DNA from 4 places in the Sinorhizobium sp. genome. Region 2 is predicted to be linked to each of the others. Evidence: predicted binding sites of a transcription regulator. Region 2 holds the regulator's gene; each other region holds the start of a gene.
The links. Region 2 encodes LexA, which represses DNA repair genes until DNA is damaged. Its sites were predicted from a motif close to TGTTCNNNNTGTGTTCNG; they were not measured.
Positions count from the first base shown of each region.

Region 1: the regulator LexA is predicted to act here: its motif matches at 1,607-1,624, upstream of AC5J09_RS18615 (DNA polymerase IV).
Region 3: the regulator LexA is predicted to act here: its motif matches at 1,353-1,370, upstream of AC5J09_RS09270 (DUF763 domain-containing protein).
Region 4: the regulator LexA is predicted to act here: its motif matches at 1,723-1,740, upstream of AC5J09_RS16320 (PA0069 family radical SAM protein).

Region 1 is NZ_JCACWC010000003.1:1,377,893-1,382,099, forward strand. It holds gene AC5J09_RS18610 (L,D-transpeptidase family protein) at 1-192, opposite strand, end outside; gene AC5J09_RS18615 (DNA polymerase IV) at 311-1,603, opposite strand; gene AC5J09_RS18620 (DUF3572 domain-containing protein) at 1,810-2,082, opposite strand; gene AC5J09_RS18625 (response regulator) at 2,239-2,610, shown strand; gene AC5J09_RS18630 (PleD family two-component system response regulator) at 2,628-3,995, shown strand.
Region 2 is NZ_JCACWC010000003.1:1,714,863-1,719,069, reverse strand. It holds gene AC5J09_RS20300 (hypothetical protein) at 1-350, opposite strand, end outside; partial or broken gene AC5J09_RS20295 (transposase domain-containing protein) at 413-685, opposite strand; gene AC5J09_RS20290 (hypothetical protein) at 684-908, shown strand; tRNA gene AC5J09_RS20285 (tRNA-Cys) at 1,051-1,124, opposite strand; gene lexA (transcriptional repressor LexA) at 1,343-2,059, opposite strand; gene AC5J09_RS20275 (hypothetical protein) at 2,280-2,444, opposite strand; tRNA gene AC5J09_RS20270 (tRNA-Ala) at 2,639-2,714, opposite strand; tRNA gene AC5J09_RS20265 (tRNA-Ser) at 2,982-3,071, opposite strand; gene AC5J09_RS20260 (hypothetical protein) at 3,266-3,478, opposite strand; gene AC5J09_RS20255 (septal ring lytic transglycosylase RlpA family protein) at 3,929-4,207, shown strand, end outside.
Region 3 is NZ_JCACWC010000002.1:1,002,837-1,007,043, reverse strand. It holds gene AC5J09_RS09280 (carbohydrate ABC transporter permease) at 1-561, shown strand, start outside; gene AC5J09_RS09275 (hypothetical protein) at 706-1,143, shown strand; gene AC5J09_RS09270 (DUF763 domain-containing protein) at 1,450-2,727, shown strand; gene AC5J09_RS09265 (hypothetical protein) at 2,858-3,127, shown strand; gene AC5J09_RS09260 (hypothetical protein) at 3,392-3,724, opposite strand; gene AC5J09_RS09255 (hypothetical protein) at 3,866-4,081, shown strand; gene AC5J09_RS09250 (cupin domain-containing protein) at 4,098-4,207, opposite strand, start outside.
Region 4 is NZ_JCACWC010000003.1:895,102-899,308, reverse strand. It holds gene AC5J09_RS16330 (hypothetical protein) at 1-1,012, shown strand, start outside; gene AC5J09_RS16325 (glycosyltransferase family protein) at 1,078-1,635, opposite strand; gene AC5J09_RS16320 (PA0069 family radical SAM protein) at 1,802-2,959, shown strand; gene rnhB (ribonuclease HII) at 3,147-3,797, shown strand; gene AC5J09_RS16310 (F0F1 ATP synthase subunit B) at 4,036-4,207, opposite strand, start outside.

The DNA of each region.
Region 1 (4,207 bases), 340 kb from region 2:
CGTCGGCGTCGTGTGCCCGGCCTTGCCGGTGGACACTTTCGACGTGGCGACCACCGTGTCGCCGTCATAGACGACGAGGGACTGCTGCTCCCTCGAGACGACGATCTGCAACGGCGCCTTGGCGCCGGCCGCAAGCGCGGACGGCGACGCCATGACGAAAACCGCGAATCCCATCCGGAGAGCGAAACGCAACACCTACCCTCATTCAGACAGTGGCGGCACCGCAAAACGGACGACGGAGCCGTGGAAGCAGGCTAGCGTTCAATATTTAAGGAATTGCCCCATACGATGCGTCAGCCGTCCGGTCGGGCTATTGCCGGCGCCGCCCCTTGCCGAATGTGTAGCCGGTCTCGACGCTCGTCCTGCCGAACTTGTCGCGCAGCTTGTTGATCGCGTCCTCGGCGGCGGCACGCCGGGATGCCTGCGGATCGACAAGATCCGGCGGATCGGCGAGGTCGGGATCGGCCAGATCGCTGACGCCGATCCCGATCAGCCGGTATTTCGTCCCGTCGACCTCCTTCTCGAGCAGCTGCAGGCCGGTGCGGAAGATGCGGTCGGCAAGGCGGGTGGGGCTGTCCAGCCTGCGGTTGCGCGTGCGGGTCTTGAAGTCCGCGGTCTTGAGCTTCAGCACCACCGTCTGTCCGGCGAGGGCGGATTTTCGCAAGCGGAATGCCACTTGTTCGCTGAGGCCCCTCAGATGCGTTACGAGGTCTTCCTGGCGCGCCAGGTCGTCGTTGAAGGTCGTCTCGGAGGAGACGCTCTTCGCTTCGCCTTCGATTTCCACGGATCTTTCGTCCAGGCCGCGCGAGAGCCTGTAGAGCCGCCGGCCCATCGTGCCGTAGCGGCGCATGAGGTCCGCCTCTTCCATCGTCTGGAGCTGCCCGATCGCGCGGATTCCGTCCCTTTCGAGCGTGGCGGCGAAGGCCTTGCCGACGCCCCAGATGAGTGTAACGGGTTTGGCTTTCAGGAAATCGATGGCTTCGGCCTGGCCGATGACCGAAAAGCCGCGCGGCTTCTGAAGGTCCGAGGCGACCTTGGCCAGGAATTTGCAGTAGGAGAGCCCGACGGAGACGGTGATGCCGATTTCCTGCTCCACACGCCTGGCGAAGCGGGCAAGCGTTCGAGCGGGCGGATCGTGATGAAGCCGCTCGGTGCCGCTCAGATCGAGAAAGGCCTCATCTATCGACAGCGGCTGCACGAGAGGCGTCAGCTCCTGCATCATCGCTCTGACTTCCCGCCCGACGCGCACGTATTTCTCCATGTCGGGCCTGATCACCACGGCTTGCGGACAGGCTTCGAGGGCTTTGAACATAGGCATGGCGGAGCGCACGCCGTGGATGCGGGCAATGTAACAGGCCGTGGAGACGACGCCACGCTTACCGCCGCCGATGATCACGGGCTTGTCGGCGAGCTCCGGATTGTCGCGCTTCTCGACCGAGGCATAGAAGGCGTCGCAGTCGATGTGCGCCAGGGTCAGCCGGTAGAGTTCGGGGTGCCGGAGGAGCCGCGGACTGCCGCAGGCGAGGCACCGCCGTGCCTGGGCGGCTTGCTCCTTGAGGCAGTCACGGCAGAAGCCGGAGGGTGGGGCGGCGCTGTCGATCATATCCGGAACAAATGTTGAACGCGGCGACTTTACGCTCTACGCTGCTGAGTCTCAAGGCGGCGGCTGGAGGCTGTTTTGGATATCGTTGTTAAACTTGAGACGGTGCCGGCCGATCGCCGGCCGGACTTCGGGATGCTCTTTAGTCGGCACGGCGCACTCGGCATCGGGCGGTGCACCGCGCTGCGCACGCCGCGTGCCGGCAGCATTCAGCCTTCCTCGAAATCGCGCGGGCCGGAGAGGGCATGGTGCGCCCGAACGACCTCGTCCGGCGAGGTTTGCGTTTCGTTGCAGAAGGCCATCAGCGTCGGCTCGTGCTCCATCAGGAACGCAACGATGCCACCCATGAAGGCCGGCTCGCCGACGGCGCCGCGCAGGGAGGCGGGATCGGTGCCGGTGAGCGCCAGAAAGCGCGACATCAGCTCAGGCTCGTTCGCGAGCCAGGTCAGGATGGCGATCGCCGTATCCTCAGCGTTCTTCATGATATCCGCTCTCTTCTCGTTTGCCGGCCGCAATTACCTATTTTTCAACCAAATCGCGCTAGCCTGGCGATCGACGAAAAGGGTCGAGTCGCCGTTGTTGCAACTTAAATCTCTCCCGGAGACTTGCAAGGCGGCGGCAGACAGCAAGGGATCGACATGCCCAAACAGGTGATGATTGTTGAGGATAACGAGCTGAATATGAAGCTCTTCCGCGACCTGATTGAGGCTTCGGGCTACGCGACGATCCAGACGCGCAACGGCATGGAAGCCCTCGAACTCGCGCGCAAGCACCGTCCCGACCTGATTCTGATGGACATCCAGTTGCCGGAGGTTTCCGGCCTCGAGGTCACGAAATGGCTCAAGGAAGACGATGAGCTTCACGTGATTCCGGTTATTGCCGTAACCGCTTTTGCCATGAAGGGCGACGAGGAGCGCATCCGCCAAGGGGGATGCGAGGCCTATGTTTCCAAGCCGATTTCCGTTCCAAAATTCATTGAGACCATCAAAACATATCTGGGCGATGCCTGACTGCCGGAAAGATCGATATGACTGCGCGCATCCTCGTCGTTGATGACGTACCAGCCAATGTGAAGCTCCTGGAAGCGCGGCTGGTGGCCGAATATTTCGACGTGCTGACGGCTCCGGACGGGAATGCCGCCTTGGCGACATGCGAAAAGACGCCGGTGGATCTGGTCCTGCTCGATGTCATGATGCCGGGGATGGACGGTTTCGAGGTCTGTGAAAGATTGAAGGCGAACAGCCGGACCGCGCATATTCCGGTCGTGATGATAACGGCACTCGACCAGCCGTCCGATCGCGTGCGCGGGCTGAAGGCCGGCGCGGACGACTTCCTGACCAAGCCCGTGAACGATCTGCAGCTGATGTCGCGCGTGAAGAGTCTCGTACGCCTGAAGAACGTCAGCGACGAGCTGCGTCTCAGAGCTCAGACGGCACAAACGATCGGGCTGCAGGAGACGGCCCGCGTCGATCGGCCGGACGAGCCCGGCAGCGTTCTGCTCGTCGATGGCCGTGCTTCCTCACAGGAGCGGCTGACGCGTGCCCTGAAGCCGATCGCCGATGTCGCCGTCATATCGGACCCGCAGGCCGCTCTGTTCGAGGCTGCCGAAAGCAGTTTCGACCTGATCATCGTCAACGCGAATTTCGACGATTACGACCCCTTGCGTCTGTGTTCGCAATTGCGGTCGCTCGAGCGGACCCGCTTCATTCCGATCCTGCTGGTAACCGAGCAGGGAAACGATGAGAGAATCGTCCGCGCACTCGAACTGGGCGTGACGGACTACATCATGCGCCCCGTCGATCCGAACGAACTTGTCGCCCGTTGCCTAACGCAGATCCGGCGCAAGCATTGCAACGATCGCCTGCGCGCCAGTGTACAACAGACGATCGAATTGGCCGTGACCGATGATCTCACCGGCCTCCACAACAGGCGCTATCTGGAAAACCACCTGAAGCTGCTGATCGATCGCGCAACCACAAGGGGGCGTCCGCTGTCGATCTGCATCACGGATATCGATCGCTTCAAGCGTGTGAACGACACCTACGGTCATGATGCCGGTGACGATGTACTGCGCGAATTTGCCAACCGCGTTCGCGCCACGGTGCGCGGCGCGGATCTCGCCTGCCGTTTCGGCGGGGAGGAGTTCGTGGTCGTCATGCCGGATACGACGCCCGAAATGGCAGCGATCGTTGCGGAGAGACTCCGACTGGCGGTCGAGAGCCGTGGCTTCGACATTCCGCAGGCCGCGACGGTCCTGAACGTGACGGCTTCGCTCGGCATTGCAACCCTGAGGCCGGATGGCGATACGGCCGAGGCTTTGCTGAAGCGCGCCGACACGGCGCTCTATCAGGCGAAGAACGGCGGACGGAACCGGGTTGTCGCTGCCGCGGCCTGATCCGCCGCACATGCTGTGCTATTCAGGGCCTCGCGGGCTCTTCCAGTTGCGCTCTTCTTCGCGCGGCCGTGCCGGAGTAAGCACATCCGCAGGCGACACTGTCCGATTTTGGAACAGAATTAACCAAACACCGAGCAACCCCTGCTCGGCGATTAAGAATGCGTTGATTTTTTTTTAGTTTCAGGCAATGCTGATAAGCGAGGAAGGAAACT
Region 2 (4,207 bases):
AACCATCTGACGTGTTGCTCCTTTGGTGCAGTGAACTCAATTGGCTGGCTCACGATGATTTCTGGCGCATCCGCCAAAAGAGATTTGTTGCCCGCCACCAGTTCTAGCGTCGCCTTGGTTACAGATCTCATGCCAAGCCGCATGGCCGGGTGAAGGTGCATTTCTTCGTCCGGCTGATACGTGGGGAAGCAATCCGCTGCGAAAACGATGTCCTGCTCGGCTTCCTCCAGGATTCGCATGTAGGTAAACGAACCCTCTCGTCGTTCGAAGCCCAAGAGCGCCAGTCTTTCGTCGCCGACGGAGTTTAGCGCCGCAAGCAGGTCAGCTTTAATCTCTTTTTGGGTCCGCACCGTGTTTCCCTTTAACTTCCAATCACCGTCTCACAGGGCCGCAGGTCAGGCAGCTTGATCTCTTCGTCTTGACCGGCGTTAGCCTCCAACTCCTCGAGCTGCAACTCCATCTGTTCGAGAAGCCTGGCCTTGCGCTCCGAGCGGCTGCCATGGATGTCGCGCTTCAGCTTCTCGATCTCGAGCCGGAGCCGGGCAATCAGTGCATCCGAGTGCGAGTTCACCGCCTGAGCCCGAGCGGCAACGGCTTCCGCCCCACGTCGTGCCGCGCGTTTTGCGAGGATCATCGCGTGCGCACTGGTGAGGTCGTCGGCAAGCTGATCGGCCGCATCGGTCATGACGGCATGGAATCATATTCGCTCCCGCCGTGCCAGCGGTTTTGCTCATCCGGCCGACGTCGACGCCAGGTTTTTTTGCGGCATTCGCCAGTCGCCAGTCGATGCCTTCGATCAGATAGCCGAGCTGCGCCGGCCTGATCACGGCCGTGCCATCGGCCGGGCGGTTTCCAAACGAAAGCCGACCAAGCGCAAGGCAAAGAAAAATGACCCGCCGGTCTTGTAGAACGATGTTGCACGGATTTGCCGAGTGTGCCGGGAAGCCGTTGAAAATCAAGGGAATCCAGTTGCAACGAGATGCGACATCCGCATTCGCACAACACGAAGCTCTTTGCCACTTATCGCTTTGATATCATTGTGGAAAATTTTGGAGGCCTCGCCCGGAATTGAACCGGGGTACAAGGATTTGCAGTCCTCTGCGTCACCACTCCGCCACGAGGCCTCTACGATTTGCGATTTTTCAAATCGTGGCGCGGATTTAGAATGATTGCCCGCAATCCGCAAGAGGGTACATTTGGAATAGGGTCTTTTTTATTCTGTATAATATAGCTTCGGTTCTGTGGAGGCGTGGCCATAGCGCCCCAAGGCGCAATGCCCCCACTTCTAACGCGTTGAAATTGCGTACTTCCGTGAGAAACGCCTGCACACCTCGTCGGGAGGCTAGTGGTACCGCCGGATGAGGCCGACAAGCCTGCCTTGGATCTTGACCCGATCCGGACCGAATATCCGTGTCTCGTAAGCCGGATTGGCGGCTTCGAGCGCAATAGAGGCGCCCTTGCGACGGAAACGCTTCAGAGTTGCTTCCTCGTCGTCGATCAGGGCGACGACGATATCCCCGGGGGTGGCAGTGCTTCCGTTCCGGATGATCACCGTATCGCCATCGAGGATGCCGGCCTCGATCATCGAATCACCCTTGATCTCGAGAGCGTAGTGCTCGCCGCTGCCGATCATTTCGACCGGTACGGAAATATCGTGCATGTTGTTCTGGATTGCGGAAATCGGCACGCCGGCGGCAATGCGGCCCATGACCGGGACAGCGACCGACGCGATCTCGGCCGGGGGCGCCGGTTTCGGTGCGGGGGGCGGGGCCGCAGGCTTGCCCAGACTGCCTTCGATCACGCTCGGCGAAAAGCCGCGGCGGACCTGCGAAGCGCCGGCATATGCCTCCGGCAGCTTGATGACTTCGAGGGCCCGCGCGCGATTCGGTAGCCGGCGAATGAACCCGCGCTCTTCGAGTGCGGTGATCAGACGATGGATGCCCGATTTGGAGGCAAGGTCCAGGGCATCTTTCATCTCGTCGAAGGACGGCGGAACCCCGGATTCCTTCATTCGTTCATGAATGAACAGAAGCAATTCCTGTTGCTTGCGGGTCAGCATGGCGTCACTCCAGAATCGCGAAACAAATCAAGAACAGAAACTATCTGTTCCATATGTGTTCCGCAAGTGCCTAAAATTCCGTGAATACCGCTTGCTGCTGAATGCCTGCCCGCTTCTCATGCGGCGTGCGATGGCGATCGCTCGGAATCTGGGGGCAGGGGCGATACGCTCTCGCATGTTTGGCTTACAGCGGCCGGCCCAGTCGCTCGCCTATGCCATGCTAATAGGCAAGGCGCAGTCCGCCCGGCGTAAGAACGTCGAATTCAGGCTCGGGATAGGGCCCGTACCACTGAGTATAGGTCGTGTTGGTCGAGCCTGTGCTGGCGCACCCCGAAAGGGCGAAGAGGGAAAAAATTACGGCTGCCACCAAAGATTTAACAGGCATGTTTTTCTCCACTCGCGGGAGTTGCCCAGACCTCGAACGGGTCAGACTAAAACTTTCTCTCAAATCAGCTTTTTTGGCAAGCGCAGCCGAGCCGCGGCATCGCCCGGGCTCTGCAACCTGACGTCCGGCATCGGTGGATGTTAGCTCAGGTAAGATCCGTTACCTGGGTCTCCGGGCTGGACAAAAGAGGGGAATGGTGGAGTCGAAGGGAGTCGAACCCTCGACCTCCGCAGTGCGATTGCGGCGCTCTCCCAACTGAGCTACGACCCCACTGGTCACCCATTGTATAAGATTTTTCGGCCCCGCGCGCCAGTGCATTCCGTTTGCCGGCTTCACCCTTGCCGCCCGGTAGGGCACGCTGCAATTCACCCACCCGAATATCGCCCCTTCGCGATGGAGTCCCAAGCAGCTTCTTCCGCTCCGGCAGGTGACGCAGAGCGTCGGAAGGGCAGGGCAGCCACGAGCCTTGCGGCTGGGGAAGACGGCCATCAGTGACGAGAAGCTGGGAATTCCGGCGTGCCCGGATCAACTCCGAAATGGCGGAAGAGGTGGGATTCGAACCCACGGTACGCTTTCACGCACGCCGGTTTTCAAGACCGGTGCCTTAAACCGCTCGGCCACTCTTCCAGGTGATTGCGGAGCTTCGTGAAATTCGTTTCCGAGTTCTCGATAAACCGGCGATCGCTACCGGGTTTGCTGCCCATTCACCAACGGCTGGCTTTTTAGCAGCTTTGATCACAGCGTCAACTTGCTCCGGAGCATTTGCTTGCATTCGAGGCGTGCCGCGCCGCATACGCCCGTGGCACGGTTGTGGGCCATCGTCACGGGCGCCGTCCGCTGTCCGGCGCCGCAGTCGGACTTTCGTCGCCTGCCCGGGCGACGTAGGCCGCGACATCCCGACTTCTGCCGTCCAGGAGCGCCGCTCCGGCAAGCAGATAAACGGCAATCGCCAACATCGACAGGAGCATTATGCCTAGGGGGAGGCCGGTTGCCGCCCGTCGCTCCGGCGGCCCATAATCGTATCTGTCGTCCATTGCGAGATCCTCTCGGACTTGGGCCGGAGCACGGGCACCACGCCAACCGGGGACGGAGCCTCAGAGTTGCACCGACGGGAAGCTTCGGCCAGCTCTGAGGCCGCCGCACCCCGCGGCCGACGAGCCACGCGGGTGCTTATTGCGATATGTATCGGCAGGGAAACCCGGCAACGGGTTTCGGACCTTTGGCGCGCTCTATCGGACCATGGTCCAGCGACTCATTTACGTTTCGTAAACCATAGCGAGCGTTTTTTTGCCTCCGTTCGTCCTCCGGTTCGCAATTTCGCCTTGTTGTTGTCATGATTGTTCGACTGTTCCGTTTCGGGACGGCGAAATTCTCGCGGGGGGAACTACTGCACGATTGCGACGATCGTTGCGCGTTCGGTCGGATGCGCGAGCGCTGCAGGAGCGGATTTCGGGTGCGGCTTTGCGAATGATCTTGTGGGACAGATGACATCCAATAACGGTGCGGCATATCTTGTGAGGGGGCTCCGTCTCGCAGCGGTTCCGTTGCTTTGCGCGGTGCTTGCGGCCTGCGGGTCGACGTCGAGCGTCAAGAAGACCAAGTCGCGGAGCAAGGAATACTTCGCCGAGTCCGTCTATGGCGTCAAAGCCAGCCCCAGAGTCGCTACCGGAAACAACATTCCCAAGGGCGGTGGCCGCTACCAGGTAGGGAAACCCTATCAGGTCAAGGGCAAGTGGTATCAGCCGAAGGAGGATTTCGGCTAC
Region 3 (4,207 bases), on a different contig from region 2:
TACGCGCTCGGCCGCCTGCATTTTCCTCCGGGCCGCATCGTTCTGATCGCCGTTCTCATGATCTCGGTCTTCCCGCAAGTGGTGGTGCTTTCGGGAATGTTCGAGGTGATCGGATGGCTCGGGCTCTACAATCGGCCGTCGGCGCTGATCGTTTCCTATCTCATTCTCACTTTGCCCTTTACGACATGGATCCTGACGAGCTTCATCCGTGACCTGCCGAACGAATTGGAGGAGGCGGCGCTCATCGACGGCTGTTCGCGCCTGCGCATTCTCACCCATGTGCTGCTGCCTCTGATGGGGCCTGCGATTGCCAGCACCGGTCTGCTGTCGTTCATCCTCGCATGGAACGAATTCCTCTTCGCGCTCACCTTCATCCTGACCGACGAGAACCGGACGGTTCCGGTCGCGATCGGCCTTCTGACGGGCAGCAGCCGCTATGAATATCCGTTCGGCCAGATCATGGCCGCGTCCGTCACGGTGACGCTGCCGCTGCTCGTTCTCGTCCTGATCTTCCAGCGCAAGATCGTCGCGGGGCTGACGTCCGGCGCCGTCAAGGGGTGACGAGCGCCGCCGCGTGCGACGCCATGCGCCAAATTTGGCATGATCTATTTTCGTGATTGGACTTCCCGACCGGTTGGAGTCACGCTGATAAGGCCTACGAGGTGGAAATTGGGGGACCAACTATCGTAAGAGTAGGAGGTCGCAATGAAGCACCAAGCAATCGAGCAGTTACAGGGCGTCGCCGAGGTCAAGCAGGACCTGCCGCGACGGACGTTATCGCGCAAGGAGCGCCTTGAGCGTTGGGCGGAACTCCTGGAACGTGATCCTCACAGACGCCTTTCGACGCTGCACGAGACAGAGTATCAGCCGGCGAGAGTCCGCGCGGCCATGCGCGGCGACGGTTCGCCGATCTCCGTCGCCTTCGAGGATCCGGTCTTCCGGACCGCCGGGATGGAGAACGACAGCTACGGCGAAGCCAGGCGGTTTTTCGAGCTGAGCGACGAGCAATTACATAAGGTCATCTGCTATTGCCATTTCGGCGCGACGGTCAGCGCATCGACGGCCGCCCGCCACATCCGCGCAATGCTTGTCGAGAAACAGCCAGGCCTGTTTGCTCGGTTGCGCCAGATGTTTGTCGGCTAGGGCAGGCGACGGCATATCGAGGGTCGTGATCGAAGGCGGCCGCCGGAGGAGGCGGGCCGCAGTGCGAAGGCTTAACCGCTCGCACTGCGGTGCTCCCATCGCCTCCGGCTGGCGGATTGCCTTCGATCCGCGGCGTCGTCCTCCGAGGGCTTGGGTTCGCACTCGTTCTCAAGGTTGTCTTCGTGCGCGGCGCGTCCTCGTGCCTGCGTTTTTCGCTTCGTGCTCCAATTTCCACTATGTTAAGTGGGTCGGCGCGGCGCCTGATGGCGACGCGCCCTGTCGGTCGGGACGCAGAACGGAAACACTATGGCTCAAAGAGCAGGCAATGCGGATCTCCCGCTGCATGGCGGCCGCGTGCCGCGATGGCTCGGCGACCGTATGACGCGCCTCGGCGCGCTGGTCACCGAAGCGGTGGTTCATCACTATGGACGCGACGAGTTTCTAAGGCGGCTTGCGCATCCGTTCTGGTTCCAGTCCTTCGGTGCTGTCATGGGCATGGACTGGCATTCCTCCGGTATCACCACGAGCGTCATCGGTGCGTTGAAACGCGGTCTCACCCCGCTTTCCGGCGAGCTGGGCATCCATGTCTGCGGCGGCCGCGGCCAGCACTCCCGCAAAACGCCGGGCGAACTCATGTCGATCGGCAATCGTGTCGGTTTCGATGGCGGCGCATTGGCAGAAGCGAGCCGCCTCGTCGCCAAGGTCGACAGTGCGGCCGTTCAGGACGGCTTCGATCTGTACTTGCACGGTTTCGTCGTCACGGACGATGCCAGGTGGGTGGTCGTCCAGCAGGGCATGAACGGCGACCGCCGGCAGGCGAGGCGCTATCACTGGCTCTCGGAGGGCCTGACAAGCTTCGTCGACGCGCCGCATAGCGCGATCGAAGGCAGAGAACAGGGCGAGATCGTCAATCTGGCCGACCGCCGCGCCGCCGCCTCGAGGACTGCGCAGCTCGATCTCCTCCAGTCATTCGGGCCCGACGGGCTCTTGCGCGAGGTCGCCCGGATCGAGTCTCGGGGGGCTCCTCTGGCCTCGCCGGCACAGCCGATGCTGCCGCATCTCTTCATGCCTGCCCATCACGATGTACGCGAAAGCGACGTCAATCTCCGGCGCCTGCACGGCAACTTCGCCGCCGCCGCCGACCGTGGTCCGGCGGATTTCAAGGACCTGCTGCTGGTGCCGGGCGTGGGCGCGCGGACGGTCAAGGCGCTGGCAATGGTCGCGGAGGTGGTCCACGGGACGCCTTGCAGGTTCTCGGACCCTGCCCGCTTTTCGCTCGCCCATGGCGGCAAGGACCGCCATCCGTTCCCCGTGCCGGTGAAAGTCTACGACGAGACGATCAGGATCATGAAGTCCGCGGTCAGCAAGGGCCGGCTCGGGCGCGAGGAAGAGCTTGCGGCTCTGAAGCGGCTCGACGAGCAATCGCGCCGGCTGGAGCGCTACGTCATGGGGCCCGACCTCAAGGAGATCGTCGCGGGCGAATTCAGGGACTCCGCGCGTTTCGGCGGGCTCAGCATATTCGGCTGGGAACCGCACGACGACGAGGCAACCGCCGCGGAGCCAAGCGACCGCACACGGCGCTGAGGCGGAACAATAAGCGCAGCGATCGATTTACACAGCTGGGGCGCGTTGAGCGCACACCGCGTTCGCTGCCGCTGAGGATGGCGCTTCGGATACGGAGGCGCCGCCGGCATACCAGTTGATGGAGTTTCCGATGACCGCTGCGATGACTACGATCGACCACGACACGATCCGCAATTGGATAGAAGCCCGCAAGGGGCAGCCGGCGCGCGTGAAGGGCGCGACCGAAGGGGGTGGTGGTCTGCTTCGCGTTGATTTCGGCAAACCGGAAGACACGCTGGAGAAAATTTCCTGGGACGAATTCTTCAAGATCTTCGACGACGAGAACCTGGCCTTCCTCCATCAGGACATGACTGACGACGGGCAACCCAGCCGCTTCTGTAAATTCATTAACCGGGACTGACCCGAAGACGGATCTCGGAGGAGAAGCGGAAGGAGCACTTGAGGCCGGAATGCCTTTACGGCGGAAAGGATCTCGCGATGCTTACGATCAAAAAACCGGAACCCGCGACGGAACGCGAAGGGCGCCCTGTGCCTCCTTTTACCGGCATCGAGCCGGCGCCTGCAAAGATCCGGAAGCCTTCGACCGACGATTGCGAGCGCCTCGATGACCCGGATTCGCTTTTCTGGCGCGGCGTATGGATGACCGTATTTTAGGTCCGGAAAACTAGGCGTTACCGCCAAGTGTCTGCTCGATCTCTTCGAGACGCGCGGTCAGTCGCTTGATCTCGTCGCGCTTTTCGGCGACCACGTCTTTTGCTGTTTCGAGCCTGTCGCCTCCGGGCACCGTGCCCACGGCCGTATGGGTCTCGGTCGCGATGGCGTCGATTTCGGATTGTAGCCGGGCGATGCGCTCGCGTAGTTCGTCGAGTTGGTTCCCGACCCCCGGCGCGCTCATCCGATCTCGCCCCCAGGCGTCGATCGGCTCGTCGACGCTCGGTGGGTCGAGCGGGCGCGCATCAGCCCCGGGGCGCGGTTCTCCATGTTTGTTCGTGCTCATGACTGAACTCCCGTAAGCGTCATCAACTCGAAAGCGACGTCTATGTTCCGTCGGCAGCGCTGACCGTCGCACCAATCGGCGGGCAGCATGGAACTTCCCGCGACGGCTGCCGTTTTCCTTATCGCCACCTGGGAGGGTCCCATGCATTCCGAAGAATACCTCGAGCTTCACTACGATCTGCTGAGCCACAGGGCGCTCCTGTCGTGTGGCCGTAAGGCATACGTCCTGCCGGACATCTACGAGACCAAGGAAATGGCACAGATCGCTGCCCAGAAATTCGCCTGGGAAAAACTGGGACTGAAAGAGCGGGCAGCGGGCTGCCGCACCGCCGCCGACCTCCCGGTCTGGCTGCGCTGACGACTGCGGCGCGTGATCAGTGGCCCTGTGCTTCGCCGAGACCGTCCCCCGCATGCATGGCGGACTGCCACAGGGTGACCGCAGGTCCTTCTGCGCCGAGAATGGGGTCCAGGCTCGGCAGCGGCA
Region 4 (4,207 bases), 820 kb from region 2:
GGCGCTCTACGAAAGGCGGCGGAAGGATGAATGGCAGGCAACGGTGGACAGGCTGAACGCATTGCGCCAGTCCTTCGCGGAGCAGCGACGGCATATCATTGCACCTGAACTGCGCGACAGGATCAAGAATGTTGCAAGGTCGGGCTTGCGGGATGATCCGCGCGGCCCCGGTCTTCGATACAGGTCGTTCGTGGAGGCCAGGAATGCCGACCTTGATCTGAACGCGCTCAAACGGCTTCATAAGCGCGCCTATAGCGACGTCGGCGCGTTGGTGAAGAGCCCTGAAGCCTTCCACCGCCACGAAACGGTGGTCGGCAGCGTGACCGACATCTTCAAACAGCCACCGATCGTGTACGTCGCGCCCGATCCGGACAAGGAAAAGCTGTTTCTCCCTCCCTTTGGAGGTTGCTGGGACAGACTCGATCAGAATCAGGCAACCGGCGACGGAGCAATCGTGGAGAACAGTTCCTATCTGGACTGTGCCGGCCGGTTTGGATCGAAACTGATCGCCCGCAACAGCTATGCCTCCGACGTGGATCTTCTCTGTGCCTATCGGGAGAACGGCTATCTCGTGCCGTTCAAGACGCTTCGCACCGGGATACTGCAAGTCAAGGCCGACCTGTCGGCCCTCATCTGCCGCCATCACATTTCGACCTACGACGAGTTCGGGTGGTCCGACTTTCACGCGACGACGCGCGGCCGCCTCGTGTTGGCTGTGTTCTGGAACTGGGAGGATGTCGAACCGGCGAACGAGGTGAGCGACCAGTGGTTCGCCTCGGGCCTCGACTGCAGCGGCGATGGCGAGAGCTTCCCCGGCACCTCAATCCAGGCCGTTCCTGGGGAACGAAGAATCATCAACCTCTTCACCGAGATGGCCTTCCCCGCTGGCCGCGAGCTCTGGATCTATGTCGGCGTGGCTGATCGCATCTGGGCACTCCTCAATGACGTCAGCATCGACATTTCGATCGACTCGGCCTGGCAATTGAACTCGCTTGCAGTCCGCTCGCTCTGACGACGATGCCATTCGGGTCCCTCCGACACCTCGGTCGGGGGGCGAATGGACAACCTATCGCAAGCTCACATCTTGGAATCAGGCGTCCGATGCCGTTCACCGGTCGACCGGTTCCCCATTGCGACCCAAGCTGGGACGAGCTCGGTCGCAAGTTTGCGGGCAGCTCGTCCGCTCGTAAGGCCGCTGAGCGGCATGTTGCCGCGCGCAGCCGCGACTGCATCACCCTTCGGCATCAGAAATCCGGACTCCAGCGGCGGCGACCTGTGCGCCAGGCGCTTGAGAAGCGGGCGCTTATGCATTCGCGAGGGAGAAAACTGCGCCGGGCTCCTGTTCAAAGAGACGTATTCGGCCAGTTCATCCACCCAGCGGCCGATGGGGCGGGCACCAGGCTCCAGCAGCATCAGCCACTCGCCGCGGGCCGAACGAAGGACATCGCCGAGATCCCAGTCGAGGCAGAAGCGGCAGCCGGCCGCATCCGCGATCCTGGGAGAGCCGTCGGTCGATCCGTGGTCCAGGATTATGACATCGCTGACGAGCCCTTCCACCGCACCGGCAACGAGCGCCGAGAGCGTCTGCGCGAGCTCCGCTTCGTTGTCCTTCGTTTCCATGATGACCGTCAGCATAGCCGTTCCTACCGCATCGCAGCGCAGATTGCTACAAGCGCCGTTCCGCACAGGGTGCGGGATGATCACGGACCTGTGCTGAATATTTGTTCTTGATTTGTTCCATCTTCTGCGCTAGGAAAATAATCAGCACCAAGCGAACCGAGCATGGTTCCGGGAGGTTTAGATGAACGATCTGTCTCAACTCAAGCAGGGCATCTATGCGCCCGGCAACAGCGCGGATGTGGCGGAGGCCCTCGTCGCCGGAACCGGCATCAGAATCGACGTCGATCGTCGGCGCGGCCGCGGTGCCGCCCTCAACATCTCCGGACGCTTCGAGCCGATGACGCGCGAAGTCTTCGATGACGGGTGGCAAACCCTCGAGGAGCTGCCGCCGTTCAAGACCGAGGTCCAGATAGAAAAGCCGAAGACCGCGATCACGCGCAACGATTCTCCCGATATATCTTTCGACCGATCGATCAATCCCTATCGTGGCTGCGAGCACGGCTGCATCTACTGCTTCGCGCGGCCTACGCACGCCTATATGGGGCTCTCGGCAGGGCTCGATTTCGAAGCCAAGCTCTTCGCCAAGCCGGACGCGCCACGTCTTCTCGAGCGCGAACTGGCGAAGCCGGACTATAAGCTCCGTCCCATCGCGATCGGCACAAATACCGATCCCTATCAGCCGATCGAAAAGGAATGGCGGATCATGCGCCAGATCCTGGAGGTGCTCAAGGACGCCAATCATCCGGTCATGATCGTTACCAAATCGGCCATGGTGACGCGCGACATCGACTTGCTGGCGCCGATGGCGGAAAAGGGGCTTGCCCGGGTCGGGATTTCCGTAACCACGCTCGACCGGAAACTGGCGCGCAGCATGGAGCCGCGCGCGTCGACGCCCACCAAGCGGCTGGAGGCGCTACGCGCAATTTCCGAAGCCGGCATTCCCGCTGGCGTTCTGGTCGCGCCGATCATTCCGGCGCTGAACGACCACGAGATCGAGCGCGTGCTCGATTCGGCGAAGACGGCCGGCGCGTCGGATGCGAGCTACGTCCTCCTCCGGCTTCCGCTGGAGGTGAGCCCCCTGTTCCGTGATTGGCTTCTCAGAAACTATCCGGACCGCTACCGGCATGTCATGTCGCTCATCCGTTCCATGCGCGGCGGCAAGGATTACGATGCCGAGTTCGGTAAACGAATGAAGGGCAGCGGACCTTACGCCTGGCAGATCGGCCGTCGGTTCGAGCTTGCCGCCAAGCGGCTCGGCCTCAATCTGACGCGCCGGCAATTGCGCAGCGATCTCTTCGTGCCGCCGCTCGGGATGGGGGTTCAACTGTCGCTGCTTTGATGCAGACATTTTCGACAGGCCATCGCACCGGAGATTGAAAAAACGTCGCGATCTCGACCGCCGATGTGCCTTAGAACTTCCAGTGTCCGCCCTTTGCCTCGGGGGCGGTGCTGGTCTTCCCCGGCAACCGCCGCAAACCGAGCCGGGGGCTTGAAGGGAATCGGGCGAGTATGCCAATGTCGCCCGCATGACACGCAGCAAACAGCCCGATTCCCCTCTTTTCCCTCTTCCGCCGGCCGTTCCGGATTTCGCGTTCGAACGCGCGGCGCAGCGCGACGGTCTCTGGCCGGTGGCGGGCGCCGACGAGGCCGGGCGTGGTCCGCTCGCGGGCCCTGTCGTCGCTGCGGCTGTCATCCTCAATCCGGAGGCGATCCCGGCGGGCCTCAACGATAGCAAGCTCTTGAGCGCGGAGCAGCGCGAGGCGTTGTTCGAGGAGATTCTGGCGACGGCGACGGTCTCGATCGCCTCGTCCTCGTCGGCCCGCATCGATACGACCGACATACTGAAAGCCAGCCTCGATGCGATGCGCCGCGCCATTCATGGCCTGGAGCTGGCGGCCCGCATCGTTCTCGTCGACGGCCGCGACGTCCCTCCCGGGCTTACCTGTCACGCCAAGGCCATCGTCAAAGGCGACAGCCGCTCGGTGTCGATCGCCGCCGCATCGATCGTTGCCAAAGTCACCCGCGACCGGATGATGGCCAGGGCCGATGCAACCTTTCCCCTCTACGGCTTTGCCCATCACGCGGGCTATGCGACGGTGAAGCATCGCACCGCGATCGAAAGCCACGGCCCCTGCTCCCTGCACCGCATGAGCTTCCGCCCGTTCCGACAATTGTAGTCGACGCCGGCCTTGGCCCTTGATCGGGGGCGTAAACCGGAAGCTTTCTTCCGCGCCGCGCAAAGCGGCTCCGCCGCCCTGATCCACGCTGTAGGCATGAGCGTCCCTCCCGGCAAGGGCTTGGTCGACACGATCACAACCGCTGAACCCGACCGGGGGATGTCGGAGACAACCTCCCATGCGCGCAACGAAAAAACCCCGCCGAAGCGGGGCCCTTGAATCTCGGTCGAACCGACTCTCAGTTCAGGCGCGACTTGACCTCGCCGAGCGCCTTCTTGAAGAGCGACTCCTGAGCACCTGCGTCGGCCTTGCTCGCGATCACTTTCTCGGCTGCGCTGATTGCCAGGTCTACGGCAGCAGCACGAACCGCATTGATCGCATCGCTTTCGGCCTGCTTGATCTTCTGTTCG